2 linked regions of the Phenylobacterium montanum genome follow. The protein of the gene in region 1 interacts with the protein of each later gene in a pairwise test. Links are inferred from orthologs where the notes say so. Each region holds a gene or a part of one and is shown on either strand. Other genes may lie near its edges.

Region 1 (3,583 bases):
GCCGGTGATCATGTTCTTCACATAGTCGGCGTGCCCGGGGCAGTCGACGTGCGCGTAGTGGCGGTTCTGCGTCTCGTATTCCACGTGCGCGGTGTTGATCGTGATCCCGCGCGCCTTTTCTTCCGGCGCCGCGTCGATCTCGTCGTACTTCTTCGCCGTCGCGCCGCCCGTCTTCGCCAGCGTCATCGTGATCGCCGCCGTCAGCGTCGTCTTGCCGTGGTCAACGTGACCAATCGTGCCGATGTTGCAGTGCGGCTTGTTACGGTTGAATTTTTCCTTGGCCATCGTCTTACCTGTAGTGGCGCGGTTTTGAGGGGCGCGGGTTGGGGTCTCGAAAATCTGGAGCGGGTAGCGGGAATCGAACCCGCATCCTCAGCTTGGAAGGCTGCTGCACTACCATTGTGCTATACCCGCAAGGGTGAAGCGGTCGAGCCGCGAAACTCCTCCAGTCGGTCCAGGCCGGCGTCGCCGGTCAGCCTGAGCCCAGAAACACGGTAGCGCAGCCTTGGCTCCCGACCGGGATCCAAAACCTGCGTTCTGGGGACCGGATCTTCAGCCTCGGCGCGCGTGGTGGGGGAAGTAGGACTCGAACCTACGAAGGCGTACGCCAGCGGATTTACAGTCCGCCCCCTTTGCCGCTCGGGACATTCCCCCGCGCGCGCCGGAAGCATCGATCTTCGCCCGAAAGCCTTGGCCGGATGGCCACGGCCCTCGAACAAAAAACCTCCGCCTGCAGAGCCGAGAGATGATAGCACATCGCTCGGCCGGCGCCGCGGAGGCTTCGAGGCCCCAAAATGGAGCGCGTCTTATAGTGGCCTCTTTTCGCGAACGCAACGACCGGAAATTTCGTCCGAAGACGGGGGCGGAACGGCCGAGCCAGGGGCGTCCCGGCCCCCACAAAGCGCCGCACAAATCCGCACATGACAAGGCTTCGAGCGACTGGCTGTGGGGCTGGCACGCGGTCGAGGCGGCCCTGGCCAACCCGCGCCGGGAGAAGCCGCGGCGCCTGCTGGCGAGCGAGGACCGCGCCCGTCAGCTCACCGAACGATTCGGCCAGCCGCCTGCGCTGGAGATCGCCGATGCGGCCCAGATCGCCCGCGCCCTGCCCGCTGGCGCCGTGCACCAGGGCGTCGCCCTGAAGATCGACCCGCTGGAGCCCCTGCCCTTGGACGAGCTGGCCGAGGACCGGTCCGGCCCCCTGGTCATGCTGGACCAGCTGACCGATCCCCAGAACGTCGGCGCCATCTTCCGTTCGGCCGCTGCCTTCGGGGCCAGGGGGATCATCCTGCAGGACCGCAACGCCCCCGCCCTCGCCGGCGCCCTGGCCAAGGCGGCGGTGGGCGCGGTCGACATCCTGCCCCACGCCCGGGTCACCAACCTGTCGCGCGCCCTGGAGCGGCTGGCCGACCTCGGCTGGCGGGCCGTGGGCCTGGACGGCGCCGCTCAGGAAACGCTGGAAGCGGTGCTGGACGAGCGGCCCACCGTGCTGGTGCTGGGTTCCGAGGGCGAGGGCATCCGGCGCCTGGTCAGCGAACACTGCGACGCCCTGGCCCGAATCCCCATGCCCGGCGGCTTCGAGAGCCTGAACGTCTCGGCCGCGGCCGCCGTGGCCCTCTATGAGCTGTCGCGGCCCCGCGGAACCGGCGCCAAAGGTTAACGCAAAGCGTCGCACCCGGCGCCGCCAAAAGCGAGAAAACCCAACCAATATCTCGCTTTAGGGGTGAATGACCTTCCCCGACACAGGTTAATTTTGTTGATTTCCGGCTTGAGCGTGGTTCTCTGGCCCCCTTGCGTCCGACCGTTGGGCGCAAGCGCGGACGCCAGTGCTGTAGGAAAGGCGCGGATTTTGACAGTGAGCTGGCGACTGAAGGCTTGGGACGTCGTCACCAGCGGCCTCATCGGGGTCCTGGTGCTGCTCGTCGCCGGCTGCGAAGGCCCGCCGCCGGAGCAGGCTCCGCCGCCGCCGCCCATGGCCACCGCAGAGGCGCCGCCGCCCCCCGCTGCACCCGATCTCGCCGGCGGGCCTCCGCCGGCCGAGGCCGCGCCGACGCCGCCGCCCGCACCGGCGGACCAGACCGCCAGCATGGCCCCGATCCCGAACCCCGAGGACATGTCGGCGGACGAGCGCGCCCGGGTCTATGGTCACCGCTACGACCAGCCGTCAGCCAGGCCGGCGCCGGCCCTGGCCGAGGCTTCGCCGTCGCCCCATCGCCACCCTCACCGCCAATGGGCCCGCAACACCCATGTCTGGGGGATGACGCCCCACGGCGCCCCCGCAGCTCGCCTCACCGCCCAGCGCCATGGGCTGCGCCCCAGCCAGCCGGCGCCTTCGGCCGCCGCCAGGCCCGCGGCGCCGGCCCCCGCCGCAGTCAGCGAGCGCCTGGCCCAGATGCAAGGCGCCCTCCGGGGTCCGGTGGCCGACGGCTCCGGCTTCGTGGTCAGCGACGATCTCGCGGCCGGCAAGCCGGGTTCGGTCACCCTGACCCTGCCCGCCGACCTCTACGCCCGCATCCGCAACGAGGCGGCCAAGAACGGCCTGGGCCAAGAGGCGCGCCATTTCGACGTCACCGCCAGCCTCAGCGGAGACGGCTATCTGATCACCCCAGCCGCGCCCCAGACCCTGCAAGCGCCAGCCGCTGATTCCCTGACCGCGCCGTCGCCGAGTTTCGCCTGGCAGGTCCAGCCCCAGCCCGGCTCGGCCGGGGGCCCGCTGAGGGCCGATCTGGTCGCTCATCTGGACGGCGCAGCCCAGGCGCTGCCGCTGCTGTCGCTGGAGCGACCGGTCAAACCAGCGCCAATGGCCGAACAACCCCCCGCCCAGAGCCTGGGCCTGTTCAACCTGCACATGGGCGATGTCGACCTGCCGGGGCTGGGCAAGGTTCCCGTGAGCTCGATCCTGGCCGTCCTGCTGCTGATCCTGGTGGTGGTGGTGCTGGTCGCCGCGGCGCGCCACACCGCCGAGCGCGACCGGGCCGAGCGCCGCCGGGCCCGCGCAGCCGCCCGCGCCGCCATGCTGGCCGACGAAGAGCACGCCGCCGCCCGGGCCGCCGGACGTCAGGCCGAGCCGGCCCGCTGACGCCCAAGCTTCACGGACGAGCGCTTGCCAGCGCCGCGCCAAAACTTCATTGATCCCTGATGGGGCAGACCTTCTTTGCGAGCCTGGCTGGCGCGATGTGGATCGGGCCGCTTTCCGCCCTGGTCCAGGTGGTGCTGATCGACCTGGTGCTGGCCGGCGACAACGCCGTCGCCGTGGGCATTTCGACCAGCGGCCTGACGCCCAAGGATCGCCGGCTCGCCATCCTGCTGGGCCTGGCCGCGGCCGTGGTCATGCGCATCGCCTTCGCCCTGGCGGCCGCTCAGCTGTTGAACCTGATCGGCCTGACCCTCGCTGGCGGCATACTGCTCTTGTGGGTGTGCCTGAAGATGGTGGGCGAACTCAGGGCCCAGGGCCGCGCCGCGCGCGATCAGGCCGACCCGCCGGCCAAGACCCTGTCCCAGGCCTTCCTGCACATCCTGGCCGCCGACCTTTCCATGTCGCTGGACAATGTGCTGGCCGTGGCGGGCGCGGCCCACGCCCACCCCT
Region 2 (15,777 bases), 5.0 Mb from region 1 along the record:
TTCGCGGCCGATTTCGCTGATCCGGCTGTGAATCCTCACAGCCGGCTTGACGCTGATCACGCGGCGAAACCCTCGAAGATCAGGTTGTCGCAATGCGGCTTCAGCCGGTCCCACTCCTCGGTGCTACGCACGGTCCAGGCGATCACGGGCATGCCCTGGCGGCGCAGTTCGGCCGCCTTGGCGCTGGGCAGCATGTCGACCCCCAGGGCCAGGAAATGCGGCCGGGCGATGGATACGTGTTCCAGCCGCGCATAAGCCTGCCTCTGCTCGGGCGCCAGCTTGCGGGCCCCCTCGTCGGCATAGCCGTAGCTGTCGAGCCCGCGAAGAATCTTGGGGTGGTGCTGGGCGAACCAGGCATGGGAATAGGGGTTGAAACCGATCACGGCCACTGGGCCGTTGTGATCGATCAGGACCTCGTGCACCCGCTTCTCCAGCGGCCCGACCTCGCCGGCGGGGATCTTCAGCTCGATCTGCACCATCGCCCGATGGCCGACCAGGGCCAGGGCTTCGGTCAGGGTAGGGACTCCCTCGTCCGAGCCGTTCAGCCTGAGTTCGGCCAGGTCGGCCGCAGTATGGTCGCCGATCCGACCGGGCGCGCCGGTCATGCGCTCCAGCTTGCCGTCGTGGAACACCATGGCTTCGCCGTCGGCCGAGAGCTGCACGTCCAGCTCGATCCCGTAGCCGTGGGCGCAGGCGGCCTGGAAAGCGGCCAGGGAATTTTCCGGCGCGCCATCACCGTTCCACAGCCCCCGGTGGGCGACCGGAGGCTTGAACAGCAGGTCCCAGGCTTCGCCGAACCTGGACCTTGGATCGAGCTCGTCTGTCAGGCTCATCGGACCTCCCTCAGCGAACCTCCACCACCGCGTCGACCTCGACGGCGAAATTCAGCGGCAGCCGGTAGACGCCCACAGCCGAGCGGGCGTGCCGCCCCGCCTCGCCGAAGGCCTCGACCATCACGTCGGAACAGCCGTTGACCACCTTCGGGATGTCGAAGAAGTCCGGCCCCGCCTGGACGAAGCCGCCCAGCTTGACCACCCGCACCACGCGGTCCAGGTCGCCGTCGCAGGCGGCGTTCATCTGGGTCAGAAGGTTGATTCCGCAGAGTCGCGCCGCGCGCTGGGCGGTTTCCAGGTCGACATCCTGGCCGACCACGCCGCGCACGCCGCCGTTGGCGTCCACAGACACCTGGCCGGAAATATGCACCAGGGCGCCCGCGCGCACGAAGGGAACATAGTTGGCCACGGGGGCCACGGGCTGCGGCAGGATGATCCCAAGGCTGGCAAGGCGTTGCGCGACGGCGGACATGAAAACTCCTTTGGCTCAGGCGGCCCTCTTATCGCGCGTCCGCCTGCTGGGCGATACCAAATCACCGTCAGCGCCTGCCGTCACCTTATCCTTGCAAGATACCTTTCCCGAACGCGTCGGCTCGCCTAATTCGGGGTGGCATCTGCGCCAGCCGGGACGAAACCATGGCCGACCACGATATCCTCACTGTCGCCGAGATGACCGCGGCGGACCGGGCGGCGATCGAGGCGGGGACGCCGGGCGCGGTGCTGATGGCCAGGGCGGGTCAGGCGGTCGCCGCGGCGATCCAGGCGCGCTGGACGGCGCGGGACACGGTGGTGCTGTGCGGGCCGGGCAACAATGGCGGCGACGGCTTCGTGGTCGCGCGGCTGCTAGCCGCCGCGGGCTGGCCGGTGCGCGTGGCCCTGCTGGGCGATCGCGGCCAGCTGAAGGGCGACGCCGCGCTCGCTGCAGCGGAATGGGACGGGCCGGTCGAGGCCCTCGTGCCGCGGTCGATCGGCGATGCGAAGCTGGTGGTGGACGCCGTGTTCGGCGCGGGGCTTTCCAAGCGCCTCGACTCCATCGTCGCCGAAACCCTGCGCCTGGCCGAGACCAGCGGCGCGGTGGTGGTCGCCATCGACCTGCCCTCAGGCCTCTCGGGCGACCTCGGCGGGCCGCTCGGCTACGCGCCCAAGGCGGACCTGACAGTCACCTTCCATCGCAAGAAGCCGGCCCATGTCATTGAACCGGGAAGGGGATTGTGCGGCGAGGTGGTGGTCGGCGACATCGGCCTGGCCCCGGTCCCGACCAGCCTGGTGGAGAACCATCCCGACAATTGGGCGGCCAAGATGCCCTGGCCGGACGCCGCCTCGCACAAGCACGCCCGCGGCCGGCTGATCGTGATCAGCGGCGAGATGTGGAGCACGGGCGCGGCGCGCCTCGCCGCCCGCGCCGGCCTGCGCATCGGCGCCGGCCTCGTGACCTTGCTGTCGCCGCCGGACGCCCTCGGTGTCAACGCCGCCCACAGCGAGGCGGTCATGCTGCGCCCGTTCGACACCGACCTGGAACTTGAGACCGCCGCCGGCCACGCCGACGCGGCGATCATCGGCCCGGCGGCCGGCGTCAATGAGGCCACAGTGGCCAATCTGTTCGCTCTGGCCCGCACCGGCGCGGCCCTGGTGGTCGACGCCGACGCCCTGACCGCCTTTCGCGACGATCCGGCCGAGCTGTTCTCGGTGCTCGACCGCGACGACGTGCTGACCCCGCACGTCGGCGAGTTCGAACGGATTTTCCCGGGACTGCTGAAGTCGGCGCCCGAGCGGATCAGCGCCGCGCGCCAGGCGGCGGCCAAGGCTCACGCTGTGGTGCTGATCAAGGGGCCGGATACGGTGATCGCCGCCGCCGACGGCCGCTGCGCGGTCAATACCAACGGCTCGGCCTGGCTGGCCACGGCCGGCTCGGGGGATGTTCTGGCCGGCTTCATCGGCGGCCTGATCGCCCAGGGCATGGACAGTTTTGAAGCCACCTGCGCAGCGGTCTGGATCCATGCGCGGGCGGCGGAGTTGCACGGCCCGGGCCTGATTTCGGAAGACCTGCCGGGGCTCGCCCCCCAGGTGCTCAGGGAATTGATCGCCTGGCCTGGCTGAGGCTTCGCGTCAAGCCGTCGGCTTCCACTGCGTGTTCTGCATCTGGTAGTTGCGTAACTGGTCGGCGGACTCGTTGTGCTCCTCGGTTGCGCGGGATTCGTAAGCACTGTCAAAGGGTTGCCAGTAGCAGTCGACGTTGCCTTTGAAACCCGGATAGACGCGGTGGATATAGTCGGCGAAGGCCGCGTCGCGCGGGGTCGTGTCGTGCTTGGGCGAGCCGGGGAAGGGGGCGGAATAGAAGGTCCGCTTGTGGGCGTCGTCGGTATAGCGGCACCAGCCATAGCCGGATGGATCCAACGCAGCGCCGTAAACGGGATTCCTGGCCGTGGCGACGTTGGGGTCGGCCGGGAGGGGCGTGGCTGGCGGGTTATAGGGCAGCACGTTGGGGCGAGCGCCGTAGGGGGTCTGGCCGTTGCCCGGCTGAGCGGCTCCGTTGGGATTGGGTGCGGGGGTGGCCATCGGATGCTGCTGCGGATAGAGCACCGGCGGCGCGGGCTTCTGGCCATAGATCTGAGCGCCGGCCTGGCTCCCCGCGGCGACCGCCAGTAGCAGCACGCCCAGCCCAATCGACCCGATCCGCATCGTCACCGCTCCTGCACGCCCTTTGGCCCGATCCGAAACGCGCGGGCCAGCGAAAAGCTTCGCCTTAGCCACCGCAGCAAGTTTCGGGCCTTTGCGCCCCAGCTATAGCAAACCTGGGGCGAAAACATGGAGAGACGTGAGGCTCGCCCGCCGGTTCAGCTCAGATTGAGCAGGGCCGGGTCCCCGCCGAGGGCGGCGATGTTCACGCTGACGGCGCGCTCGCTGGCGAAGCGGGTCAGGGCGTGCGGGCCGCCGGCCTTCGGGCCGGTGCCGGAGAGGCCCTCGCCGCCGAAGGGCTGCACACCCACCACCGCGCCGATGATCGAGCGGTTCACATAGACGTTGCCGGCGGGGACCGTGGCCATCACGGCTTCGGCGAAGCGCTCCAGGCGGCTGTGGACGCCGAGGGTCAGGCCATAGCCGCGGTCCACCAAGGGCTTGGCAGCGGCGGCGAGATCCTCCGGATCGTAGCGGACGATGTGCAGGATCGGGCCGAACACTTCCTTTTCCAGGACGCCAGCGTGGGCGATCTCGGCCAGGACCGGGCCGAAGAAGGTTCCCTGGTCGGGGGCGGCCAGGCGGTGCAGCACCTTGGCCTCGCGGCGGAGGCGGCTGAGGTGCTGGTGCAGCGCGGCCTGGGCCTCGGCGTCGATCACCGGGCCGATGTCGGTCTTCGGGTCTGCTGAGTCGCCGATCACCAAGGCGTCCATGGCCCCGGCGATGCCCTCGATCAGGGCGTCGGCGGTCTCGTGCGGAACCATCAGGATGCGTAAGGCAGAACAGCGCTGGCCGGCCGAGCCGAAGGCCGAGGCGATCACGTCGTCGATCACCTGCTCCTTCAGGGCGGTGGTGTCGACGAACATGGCGTTCAGCCCGCCGGTCTCGGCGATGAAGGGCACGATGGGGCCGAGGCGCGACGCCAGCCGCCGGTTGATCGCCCAGGCGGTCTCGGTGCCCCCGGTGAAGGCGACGCCGTCGAGGCTGGGATGATTGACCAGGGCCGCGCCCACGGTCTCGCCGCGGCCGGGCGCCAGGGCCAGGAGGCGAGGGTCCATGCCAGCGGCGTGGAACAGGCGCACGGCGGCCGCGGCGACCAGCGGGGTCTGCTCCGCAGGCTTGGCCACGACGCCGTTGCCGGCGGCCAGGGCGGCGGCGATCTGGCCGGTGAAGATGGCCAGCGGGAAGTTCCACGGGCTGATGCAGGCGAATACGCCCCGGCCATGCAGGTGCAGGGTGTTGGTCTCGCCTACCGGGCCGGTCAGGACGTCGGCCTGGCCGAACTGGGTCTCGGCGAGATGGGCGTAGTAGCGACAGAAATCGGCGGCCTCGCGTACCTCGGAAATGGCGTCGGGTAGGGTCTTGCCGGCCTCGCGGCAGAGGATGGCGATCAGGCGGTCGGCGTCGGCTTCCAGGGCGTCGCCCATGGCCCGCAGAACCTTGGCGCGTTCGGGGCCGCCGATCCGGTCCCAGGCCGGCTGGGCCGCCTTGGCCAGGCGGAAAGCCTCGTCGATGTCGGCGGCGGCAGCTTCGCTGGCTCGGCCCAGGACCTTGTGGTCGGAGGGGCTCTTGGCGTCGGCCACGGCCTCGCCGGTCTTCAGTGCGCCGCCGATGATCGGGCCGGCGCTGAGAGAAGTTGTTTCCAGCGCGGCGATCGCCGCGATCAGCCGCTGACGCTCGTCGGCCACGGAGAGGTCGGCGCCGGCCGAGTTGCGGCGCGCCGTACCATAGAGATCGGCGGGGCGAGGGATGCGCGGGTGCGGGCCGGGGCGGGCTTCGACGGCTTGCTGCGGATCGACGATCACCGCCGAGGGCGGGGTCTTCTCGTCCAGCAGGGCGTGCACGAACGAGGTGTTGGCCCCGTTTTCCAGGAGGCGCCGGACGAGGTAGGGGAGTAGGTCCTCGTGCCCGCCGACCGGGGCGTAGGCGCGCAGCACGGTCTCGCCGCGCAGGTCGCCGGCGGCGCGGTAGAGCGCTTCGCCCATGCCATGCAGGCGCTGGAACTCGATTCTGACGCCCGCCGCGTCGGCCATGCGGCGCACCGCGGCCAGGGTATAGGCGTTGTGGGTGGCGAACTGGCCGTAGAGGTGCGGCGAGGCTTCGATCAGCGCCTTGGCGCAGACCAGGTAGGAGAGGTCGGTCGCCGGCTTGGTGGTGAACACCGGATAGTCCGGCCGTCCACCCACTTGGGCGCGCTTGATCTCGCTGTCCCAATAGGCGCCCTTAACCAGCCGCACCATCAGCCGCCGGCCGGTGGCCTGGGCGAGGTCGGCGAGGGTGGCGATCACCTCGGCGCCGCGCTTCTGATAGGCCTGGACCGCGAGGCCGAGGCCCCGCCAGTCGGCCAGTTCGGGCTCCGTGCAAAGGCGTTCGAGGATCTTCAGCGACAGCACCAGCCGGTCGGCCTCTTCGGCGTCGAGGGTGAAGTTGATATCGCCCTGGGCGGCCATCACCGCCAGGCGCTTCAGGCGGGGATAGAGTTCCTCCCAAACACGCGCCTCCTGGGTCGCCTCGTAGCGGGGCGAGAGGGCCGACAACTTGACCGAGACCCCGTGGCCGGCTTCCGGACCCTTGCCCTTGGCCGCCGCGGCGATCACCGAAATGGCCTTGGCGTAGGCCGCCTCGTGACGGTTGGCGTCGGCGGCGGTGCGGGCGCCTTCGCCCAGCATGTCGAACGAGCAGACCAGGTCCTCGGCCTTGGCCCGCTTGAGCGCCGCCTCGATGGTCTGGCCCAGCACGAACTGCTCGCCCATGATGCCGACCGCCGCGCCCACCGCCTTGCGGATCACCGGCTCGCCGATACGCCCGGCCAGGCGCTTCAGGAAGCCGGGCAGGTCGATGCGGGCCTCGTCGTCGACATCGACCAGCTTGCCCGTCAGCATCAGGCTCCAGGTCGAGGCGTTGACGAACAGGCTGGGCGAGCGGCCCATGTGCGCGGCCCAGTCGGCCGAGCTGATCTTCTCGGCGATCAGCTTGTCGCGGGTGCTCTCGTCGGGGGTGCGCAGCAGGGCCTCAGCCAGGCACATCAGGGCCAGGCCCTCGCGGGTGCCGAGCGAAAACTCCTGCAGGAAGCTCTCCACTACGCCCTGGCGCTTGGCGGCCTTGCGTGTAGCCAGGACCAGGCCCTCGGCCTCGGCGCGCACGGCGGCCCGGTCGGCTTGGCTCAAGGGCGCGGCGGCCAGCAGGGCGGCGACCGCCTCGGCCTCGTCGCGGTATTTCCCGGCGTCCAGCGCGTCCCAGTTCATGGCGATCTTCCCGATTTTCATGTCTTCGGTGTAAGCGAAAATTCGGAAAATGTGCTTTGTATGTATGGCGTCTCTGTCGAAGGAAGTTCGGTATGGATGGTCGAAATGACACGTTTGCTCTTGACGAGACCGACCGCCGCATCCTGCGGGTGGTTCAGGACGACGGCCGCATCACCAACGCCGAACTCGCCAAGCGCTGTAATCTCTCGCCCGCCGCCTGTTTCGAACGGGTGCGGCGCCTGCGCGAGCGGGGCGTGATCCAAGGCTATGTCGCGCTTCTCGATCCCGCCAGCGTCGATCGCGCGCTTCTGATCTTCGTCGAGGTGCACCTGGACCGCACCACCAGCGACGTATTCGACGCCTTCGCCCGCGCGGTGCGCCTGTCGCCCGAGATCCTGGAATGCCACATGGTCGCCGGCGGCTTCGACTATCTGATCAAGGCCCGGGTGCGGGACATGGAGGCCTATCGCGCCTTCCTGGGCGACATCCTGGTGCGCATGCCGGGGGTGCGTGAGACGCGGACCTATGCGGTGCTGGAGGAGGTCAAGCACACGGTGGTGCTGCCGGTGTAGGCGGGATGGGCTAGTCGTCCGCCCCGTCGATGGCCCGGGCGACCAGATCGCGCCAGGTGGGATCGGTGTCGTCCACCAGGTCGACGTCTTCCAGGAGCGCCACGGCCGAGCCGCCGTCGGGCAGGATCAGGCCCAGCACCTCCAAGCATTCGCCGTCAGGCCCGGTGTGCTGCTCGGCCTGCACCGCCACCGCGGCCTGCTCGCCGTCTTCCTCCCACCAGATCACGGGCTGGGGCAGGTCCATGGCGATGGGTTGCGGATCGTCCGTGTCTCCGAGCGCGAACACCGCCCGGCCCGCCTGGACGTCATCGAGCGTCGCCACGGCGTCGGCAAAGGCGTGCAGCCGCTGCCAGTCGTCGACATCGAAGCCGCCGCCTTCGTCATCCCGCTCGTCGCCGTCCTGCATCATGCGCCGCCTCATAGATCGCGCCGAGCCGGCGCGCCAGTCGCTCGCTTGCGCCGACAATTCAGCTGTGGATCGAGGGAACGAAATCGGCTGCCGGGCCCTACGCCGACAAGTGCGCGTTGTCGGTGTGGGAGGTCGGGCATGTACGTCCGCCGGGCTTTGTGGATCAGTCCAAGCGTTGTGGGCCCAGGCAGGCCCGACCTGAGCAGGGCCGGTCGCCGGCGGCCAGGATGCCTCCTCGGTGTTTGAGCCCGCTCAGTTTCCCAGGGTCCGGGTCCGCGGCCGCAACTTCATGGCCCTGATCGTCGAGCCGGAGGCGCCGCTCGGCGACTGGTTCGCGGCCCTGGATCGCCATCTGCAGCGTGCGGCGGTGTTCTTCGCCGACCGGCCGGTGGTGGCGGATCTGGCCAGGATCGTCGGCGGCGAAACGGCGCAGGGCCTCGTTGTCGAAGCGCTCGACGAACTGGCGCGCCGAAATCTCAGGGTGATCGGCGTCGAAGGGGCGGAGCCAAGCCTGCTTGCGAAGACGCGCTGGGGCCACCTGCCGACTGTGCTGCACGGCGCTTTGCGGGAAGAGACGGATGCAGGCGAATCCCAGGCGGATGGGCCGCAGGCCCTGCTGGTCGAACGGCCTGTCCGCTCCGGGGAGTCGATCTATTTCGAGGCTGGAGACGTGACCGTGGTCGGCTCGGTGGCTTCGGGCGCCGAAGTGATCGCCGGCGGCTCCATCCATGTCTACGGCGCGCTGCGCGGGCGGGCCATAGCCGGTCTGAAGACGGGCGACGCGGCCCGCATCTTTTGCCGACGGCTCGACGCCGAACTGCTCGCCGTGAACGGCGTCTATCGCACCGCCGAGGACTGGGGAGAGTCCCTGAGGGACAGCGCCGTCCAGGCCTGGTGCGACCGGGGAATGCTCAGAGTCCTGGCGCTCGACTGACGCCGTCCAAGCATCAAAACACAAGGAGCCGTGGCTGCATGTCGAAAGTAATGGTTGTCACCTCCGGCAAGGGGGGCGTCGGCAAGACCACCTCGTCCGCCTCGCTCGGCGCCGCGCTCGCCCTTGCCGGCCAATCCGTCGCCCTCGTGGATTTCGACGTGGGCCTGCGCAATCTGGACCTCGTCATGGGCGCCGAGCGCCGGGTGGTGTTCGATCTGGTCAATGTGGTCCAGGGCGACGCCAAGCTCGCCCAGGCCCTGATCCGCGACCGGCGGATCGAATCCCTGTCCCTGCTCGCGGCCTCGCAGACCCGGGACAAGGAGGCTCTGAGCGAAGCCGGGGTCGGCGAGGTGATCGGCGAACTGCGCCAGAAGTTCGACTGGGTGATCTGCGACAGCCCGGCCGGCATCGACAAGGGCGCGACCCTGGCCATGCGCTTCGCCGACATCGCCGTCGTGGTCGCCAATCCTGAGGTCTCTTCCGTGCGGGATTCCGACCGCATCATCGGACTGCTCGACTCCAAGACGCGCCTGGCCGAAGAGGGCGGGACGATCGAAAAGCACCTGCTGCTCACGCGCTACGATCCCGCCCGCGCCGCCAGAGGCGACATGATGAGCGTAAAGGACGTGCTCGAGATCCTCGCCATCCCGTTGCTGGGCGTGGTCGAGGAGAGCCAGGACGTTCTGGCTGCGTCCAACCTCGGCTGCCCCGTCCCGCTGCACAATCCGGGCTCGTCGGTCGCGCGGGCCTATCAGCAGGCCGCCCGGCGTCTGCTCGGCGAGGTCATCGCGGTCGAGACGCCCGGCGAACGGCGCGGCCTGATGGCGCGGCTGTTCAAGCGCAGGGCTGCGGTCGCATGAACCTGTTCAATTTCTTCAACCGCAATCGGACCGGCTCGGTCGCCCATGAACGGCTGCAACTGTTGCTGGCCCACGAGCGGGCCGGTGACGGCCATGCGGACCTTGTCGCCCTTTTGGAAAAGGAGATCCTGGCGGTGATCGCGCGCCACCTGCCCATCGAGCGGGACAAGGTGGTGGTCCGGCTCGATCAGGGCGAGGCGGTCTCGACCCTCGAGATCGACATCGAGATGCCGGAAGCCGGCTGGGCGCCCCCGCGATAGCCCGGGCGGGGCCGGGTTCCTCAATGCGGACCTTCCTTGCAGATAGGGAAGGGTGTTATCGAGACTTCCCAGAGTTCGGCTCGCGGGTCGGTGGCAAGGCGCGCCGACGGCGATCGTGGACGTGGTCGGGTCTCGGCTGTCGGGCCGGGCGCCGCATTGAATTCCGTATCGAAAAGGGGGCTGGCTCCACCTGGCCGCAGACCGCTTGCACAGTGTCGCTTTCATCAGCCCGAAGGGCGGCGCCGGGAAGACGACGGCGGCTCTCCTCCTTGCCCTGGGGCTCGCCGAGCGTGGTCAACGCGTGGCGATGATCGATTCCGACCCCAACAAGCCGCTGGTTGAGTGGGCCAGGCTGCCTGGGCGTCCGGACCGTCTGTCCGTGCATCCGTCTCCCACATTGCACGACTTCGTCGATGCTCGGCGCGAGGCGCTGCGCACCCACCCGGACTGGATGATCCTGGACACCGAGGGAACCGAGAGGGGGGCGATGGTTTTCACCGCGCTTCGCCCCGACCTGGTGCTGACGCCGCTCGCCGGATCGCAGCTGGAGGCCACCCAGGCGATCAAGGCCGCCGAGATGGTGCGGAACTTCGGCCAGCGCGGCGGACGCCCGCTGCCTCACTCCTGCCTGTTGACACGCATACCGGCGGCGATCCGATCGCGCACGCTGAAGGCGGTCGTGGACCGGTTGCGCGCGCACGAGGTCCAGATCCTGCCGACCGCACTCCTGGAGAAGGAGGCGTTCCGGGCGCTCTTTTCCGCCGGCGCAGGCTTTGACGCGCTGGAGGCTGCGGGGGTTGGCGGCGTTGCGGCGGCGCGATCCAACGCCCAGGCCTATGTCGACGCCGTGCTGGAATTCGTCCAGCAAACGCCCGTGTCCTAAGCGCCTGGCCCGCCGCGCAAGGTGAGGCCGACGCGGAACCGCCGCGGTTCGTCATAGCTCGTGGCGCCTGGCACGGTCGCGGTCGAGGCCGTGTGGCCAGTGGCGATCTTGGCGTCGAACAGGTTGTCCATGGCCAGGAACAGGCTGGCGTGGCCGTTCAGCCGCCAGTCGGCGCGGGCGTCGACATTGGTCCCCGGATTGAGCCGTCGGGTGTTCTGGTCGTCGTCGAACCTCAGGCTCTCGTAGCGCACGTCGCCGGTCAGGCCGAGCCGGTCCAGCGGCCGCCAAGTCGCGCCGAGGCTGGCAGTCAGGCGCGGGGTCTCGGCGGGCCTGAGGCCGGTGAGTTGCGGGGCGCTCGAGCCGCCATCGACCCGGGCCTCGGTCCAGGCGAAGGCGGTGCGGGTGGTGAGGTTGGCCGAGACCCTGAGCGAGGAGTCGAACTCCACCCCGTGGGCGTCGATAGCCGGAATGTTCTCGCGCTGGAACAGGGTCCCGCCAGCGACGATGAAGCCGTCCAGAGGGCTGAGGAACGGCCCATGGGCGATGGTGACGTTGGCGACGGCCTTTTCCAGGCGGTTGTAGAAGCCGGTGGCGCTCCATTTCAGCACCGCCCCGTCCTGGCCGACGCCGCCTTCGATTCCGTAGAGCTTTTCCGGGACCAGGGCCGGGTTCGACTCGGTCACGTCGTTGCCGACGCGGAAGGGCCTGTAGAGTTCGTTGAGCGTAGGGGCGCGGAAACCCGAATAGGCGGCCAGGCGGATGAAGCCGTCGGCCGGCAGGTCGCGGCGCACGGCCAGGCGGAAGCTGGGCAGGGCCTGGTCCTTGCCGGGCGGATGCAGGTTCAGCGTGACAGCGCCGGTGCTGATCTTGTGTTCGATGCGGTGGCCATCGGAGCTGGACCAATCGTCGACCCGAGCGGCGCCGACCAGCAGCCAGGGGCCGAGATGCTCGCTCGCTTCGGCATAGACCCCGCCCATCAGGGTCTCGCCGCCGGCATGGCGATCCATGGTCAGGACCCCGGCCACGGCCTTGAAATGCTCGCGGTCCTCGCCGCTGGCGCCGCGCAGGTCGCCGCCCAGCTCCAGTTCGCCGTGGTCCAGCAGGCGGCGCAGCGCAATGTTGGCGCCATAGCCGTCGGCAGGGGTGTCGTACTGCACGTTGGAGAGGGTGGTGGAGACGCGGCCCGCGGCGACGCTCACCGAGCTGTTGTAGAGGTTGGAAAGGTCGCCCCAGGCCTGGGCGCGCCAGCCCCAATGACCGGCGGAGGGCGCCTGGGCGTAGGTCAGGCTGGCCTGGGCGCCGCGGGCGCGCGACTGGGCGCCGCGCAGGCCGGCGCCACGGTCCTCTTCGAACGCCGCAATCCGCGCCGCCAGGGCGCCGGGCCCGAGGTCGGCCAAATAGCGGAGGCTGGCGTTGGCGTCGGTCAGGGTGAGCCGGGTGTCGGCGGCGCCCGGATGATCCTCGACCGGAACCCAGCCGTCGCTGTGCTCGCCGGCGGCGCTGAACACCACCTCGCCGCCGGGCGCAGCCAGGGCCGCGATTCCCGCTGCGCGGGCCTGGCCGCCGTCGCCGCCTTCCACATCGCCGCTCCAGGCGCCCGGCGCGGGCTGGGCCTCGTCCAGCGAGATCACGCCGGTCAGGGCGCCTGAGCCGTAGGGGCCCGCGCCGGCCCCGCGGACGACATTGACCCCGGCCAGGTTCTCCGGCGGCAGGCTGGTCCAGATCACCCAGCCGCCGAAGGGGTCGTTCTGCGGCACGCCGTCCAGGGTCACCAAGGCGCGGCTGGCGCCCGAGCCGGCGATCGCCCGGGTGGAGACGCCCTGGGTCGTCGGGTTGGCGGCGAGGCTTGAGGTGCGGCGGAACAGGGAAACGCCCGGGACCTGCTCCAGCGCCGTGTCCAGCCTGGGCGCCGTCGCCAGATCCTTGGGCGTGAGCTGGATCACGGAGAAGGCGGCGTCGGAAAGGCGCGGCGGCAGGCGGGCGGCCCGCACCACCACGATCTCGGGATTGGGCGGCAGGTCAGCGGGCACGACGGCGGCCCTTGGGCTGCGGCGAACAAGGCGTCCGGCCAGTCATCGGCTTCCCCAGTCTTTTGGTTTTTCTTGCCGCCTGCCTCGCATCCAGGCGCCTAAAGCGCAAGATGCCGTTGGGTCACCAGTTCAAAAGCGCGCTGATCTTCGCTAGCGTCGCTTCATAAACGACGATCAGCAACGCCGACCGGGACTCCTGGCGGCGCGGGGAGGCGATGATGAGGGGTTACGGCGCAGCTTTGGCGGCGGTTCTGGCCGCGTCCATGGCCCTGGCGGGCTGCAACATGGGCCACGGCCCCGCGGCGGTGGACGCCCAGCGCCTGACCGAGGCGGACAAGGATCCGGGCAACTGGATGAGCCATGGCCGCACCTACAGCGAGCAGCGCTTCAGCCCGCTGGACAAGGTCAACGCCTCCAACGTCAAGGACCTGGGCCTGGCCTGGTCCTACGAGCTGTCGACCAACCGCGGCGTCGAGACCACTCCGATCGTCGTGGACGGGGTGATGTACGTGACCAGCTCCTGGAGCCTGGTCTATGCGCTGGACGCCAAGACCGGCAAGGAGCTGTGGAAATACGACCCCAAGGTCCCGCGCGAGGTGGGTCACAACGCCTGCTGCGACGTGGTCAACCGGGGCGTGGCGGTCTGGAAGGGCCGGGTCTATGTGGCGACCCTGGACGGGCGGCTGGTCGCGCTGGACGCCAAGACCGGCCAGCCGGCCTGGAGCGTGGTCACGGTCGACCAGACCAAGCCCTACACCATCACCATGGCCCCCCGGATCATCAAGGGGAAGGTGATGGTCGGCAATTCCGGCTCCGAGTACGGGGTCCGGGGCTATGTCTCGGCCTATGACGCCGACGACGGCAAGCTGATCTGGCGCTTCTACACCGTGCCCGGCGATCCCAAGAAGCCGTTCGAGAACAAGGCCATGGAGGCGGCGGCCAAGACCTGGTCCGGCGACTGGTGGACCATGGGCGGCGGCGGCTCGCCGTGGGATTCGATGTCCTACGACCCGGAGACCAACCTCCTGTTCTTCGGCACCGGCAACGGCTTGCCGTGGGACGAAAAGGCCCGCTCGCCCAAGGGCGGCGACAACCTTTACCTGGCCTCGATCATCGCGGTCGACGCCGACACCGGCGAGTACCGCTGGCACGTCCAGACCACGCCGGGCGACAGCTGGGATTTCGATTCGACCCAGACCTTGACGCTCGCCGACCTGACCATCGACGGCCAGCCGCGCAAGGTGGTGATGCAGGCCTCGAAGAACGGCTTCTTCTATGTGATCGACCGGGCCAGCGGGAAGCTGATCTCGGCCAAGAACTACGTGCCCACGACCTGGGCCTCGGGTGTGGACCTGGCCACCGGCAAGCCGATCGAGATCGGCGACGACCACTACAAGGCCGCGCCCACCGTCATGCTGCCGTCCAGCTTCGGCGGCCACAACTGGCACCCGATGGCGTTCAGCCCCAAGACCGGCCTGGTCTACATCCCGGCGCAGGAGGTGCCCGGCGCCTTCGGCACCGACGACAAGTTCGCCTATCGGCCGGGTGAGTGGAACACGGCCACCAACACCGACCTCAACACCTTGCCGGCCGATCCCAAGGCCCGGGCGGCGATGAGGAACAGCCTGAAGGGCTATCTGCTAGCCTGGGACCCGGTGAAGCAGAAGGAAGCCTGGCGCGTGGCCCATGTCGGCCCGTGGAACGGCGGAACGCTCGCCACCGGGGGCGGGCTGGTGTTCCAAGGCACGGCCGACGGTCACTTCAACGCCTATGATGCGGCGAACGGCAATCCGCTGTGGAGCGCGGACACCTACACCGCGACCCTGGCCGGCCCGATGACCTACACCGTGGACGGCGAGCAGTATGTGGCGGTTGGGGCGGGCTTCGGCTCGATCTTCTACCTGGCCGCCGGCTTCGCCGTGCCCAAGGTCGGCACGCCCGAGAACGGCAAGATCCTGGTCTACAAGCTGGGCGGGGCCGCCAAGCTGCAGAAGCCGGACCTGGAGCGGATCGAAATGCCGAAGCCCCCGGCCATGACCGCCTCGGCCCAGGTCGTGACCCAGGGCCACTCGCTGTTCAACCGCAATTGCCTGGTCTGCCATGGCTACAACGCCATCAGCGGCGGGGTGATTCCGGACCTGCGCTACAGCCCGCTGATCGCCAATGCGGCCGACTTCAAGGACGTGGTCCTGGGCGGCTCGCGCAAGTCCAACGGCATGGTCAGCTTCGCCAAGCAACTCAGCGAGGCGGACGCCGAGGCGGTGCGGGCCTATGTGATCAGCGAGGCCAATGCCGGGTACGCGGAGGCGCACCAAGGCGGGAAATAGGGCAGGCGGCGCAAGGGAGGTCGACGTTCCTCCCTTGCGCTCAAGGCCCGAAATCTCCGATCCGACGTGTCAGCTTCGCGCCCAAATGGCGACGCCGTCTACTGTCCGAACGGGACGATAAGGCGCCAGCGCCGCCGCCAGCGCAGGATCGGCCCTGGCCCAGGCGCCCCAGTCGAACCCGCCAACGCTGACTAAGATGATGTCCGGCCGGCCGCGCAATATATCGTTGACCAGAATCCGACGATCAAGGCCCACGAATTGGCGGAGTCGGGTCCTTCGAGCGAGAGACAGATGGCCGGCCCTGGCTTGGGCAAGTACGCCGGCGGTCATCCACTGGCTACAGACGCTGCCGACCCAGTGGCCGTGCAGTTCGCGAGTCAGGGGATGACCGAGGGCGATGTCAGCGGAGATCGAGAGCAGGCGCGGATGCGGCACAAGGGCGGCTACCGGGGCGTTCAGCTGGTGATAGTCGCCTTTGACATTAGACCAGCCCATCGATAGCGCGGCGCAGCTGCCGATCAGGCTGATCCGAACCAAGGGCGGCAGCCTGGACGCTGCTGCGTCGCGCCAGCCCAGCACGACGGCGGCGGCCAAGGCCAGAGCAGCGAAGGCCAACATCGGATAGGCCTGATAGGGCCAGCCCTTGCCCTGAATGAGGCACGATGCAAGGCCTCCCGCCGCCGCGGCCATCAAACCTACGGGGATCCAGGCGGAGCGCAGGTGCCGGCGTCCGGCGTCGATGGTCAGA

What was found.
Region 2: the proteins of rlmB (region 1) and KCG34_RS00805 interact in binary tests that used the Escherichia coli proteins (3 or more experiments, as listed by UniProt). The link is inferred for Phenylobacterium montanum from one-to-one orthologs.

The regions. Positions count from the first base shown.
Region 1 is NZ_CP073078.1:5,127,427-5,131,009, reverse strand. What follows is about bases 1-2,734. They hold rlmB (23S rRNA (guanosine(2251)-2'-O)-methyltransferase RlmB), read left to right. Parts: upstream 1-811; coding sequence 812-1,657; downstream 1,658-2,734. Other genes in these bases: KCG34_RS23430 (hypothetical protein), read left to right, coding at 1,853-2,734; tuf (elongation factor Tu), read right to left, coding at 1-285. Outside these bases: more of KCG34_RS23430, read left to right, coding at 2,735-3,076; KCG34_RS23425 (YjbE family putative metal transport protein), read left to right, coding at 3,136-3,583. UniProt on the Escherichia coli protein: Specifically methylates the ribose of guanosine 2251 in 23S rRNA.
Region 2 is NZ_CP073078.1:155,165-170,941, forward strand. The notes cover bases 713-3,699. They hold KCG34_RS00805 (NAD(P)H-hydrate dehydratase), read left to right. Parts: upstream 713-1,469; coding sequence 1,470-2,930; downstream 2,931-3,699. Other genes in these bases: KCG34_RS00795 (glycerophosphodiester phosphodiesterase), read right to left, coding at 713-833; KCG34_RS00800 (RidA family protein), read right to left, coding at 844-1,305; KCG34_RS00810 (hypothetical protein), read right to left, coding at 2,940-3,512; putA (bifunctional proline dehydrogenase/L-glutamate gamma-semialdehyde dehydrogenase PutA), read right to left, coding at 3,668-3,699. Outside these bases: KCG34_RS00790 (GNAT family N-acetyltransferase), read right to left, coding at 1-57; more of KCG34_RS00795, read right to left, coding at 57-712; more of putA, read right to left, coding at 3,700-6,754; KCG34_RS00820 (Lrp/AsnC ligand binding domain-containing protein), read left to right, coding at 6,847-7,326; KCG34_RS00825 (hypothetical protein), read right to left, coding at 7,337-7,735; septum site-determining protein MinC, read left to right, coding at 7,974-8,669; septum site-determining protein MinD, read left to right, coding at 8,708-9,529; cell division topological specificity factor MinE, read left to right, coding at 9,526-9,789; KCG34_RS00845 (nucleotide-binding protein), read left to right, coding at 9,995-10,672; KCG34_RS00850 (TonB-dependent receptor), read right to left, coding at 10,669-12,702; KCG34_RS00855 (PQQ-dependent dehydrogenase, methanol/ethanol family), read left to right, coding at 12,921-15,029; KCG34_RS00860 (GtrA family protein), read right to left, coding at 15,099-15,777. UniProt on the Escherichia coli protein: Bifunctional enzyme that catalyzes the epimerization of the S- and R-forms of NAD(P)HX and the dehydration of the S-form of NAD(P)HX at the expense of ADP, which is converted to AMP.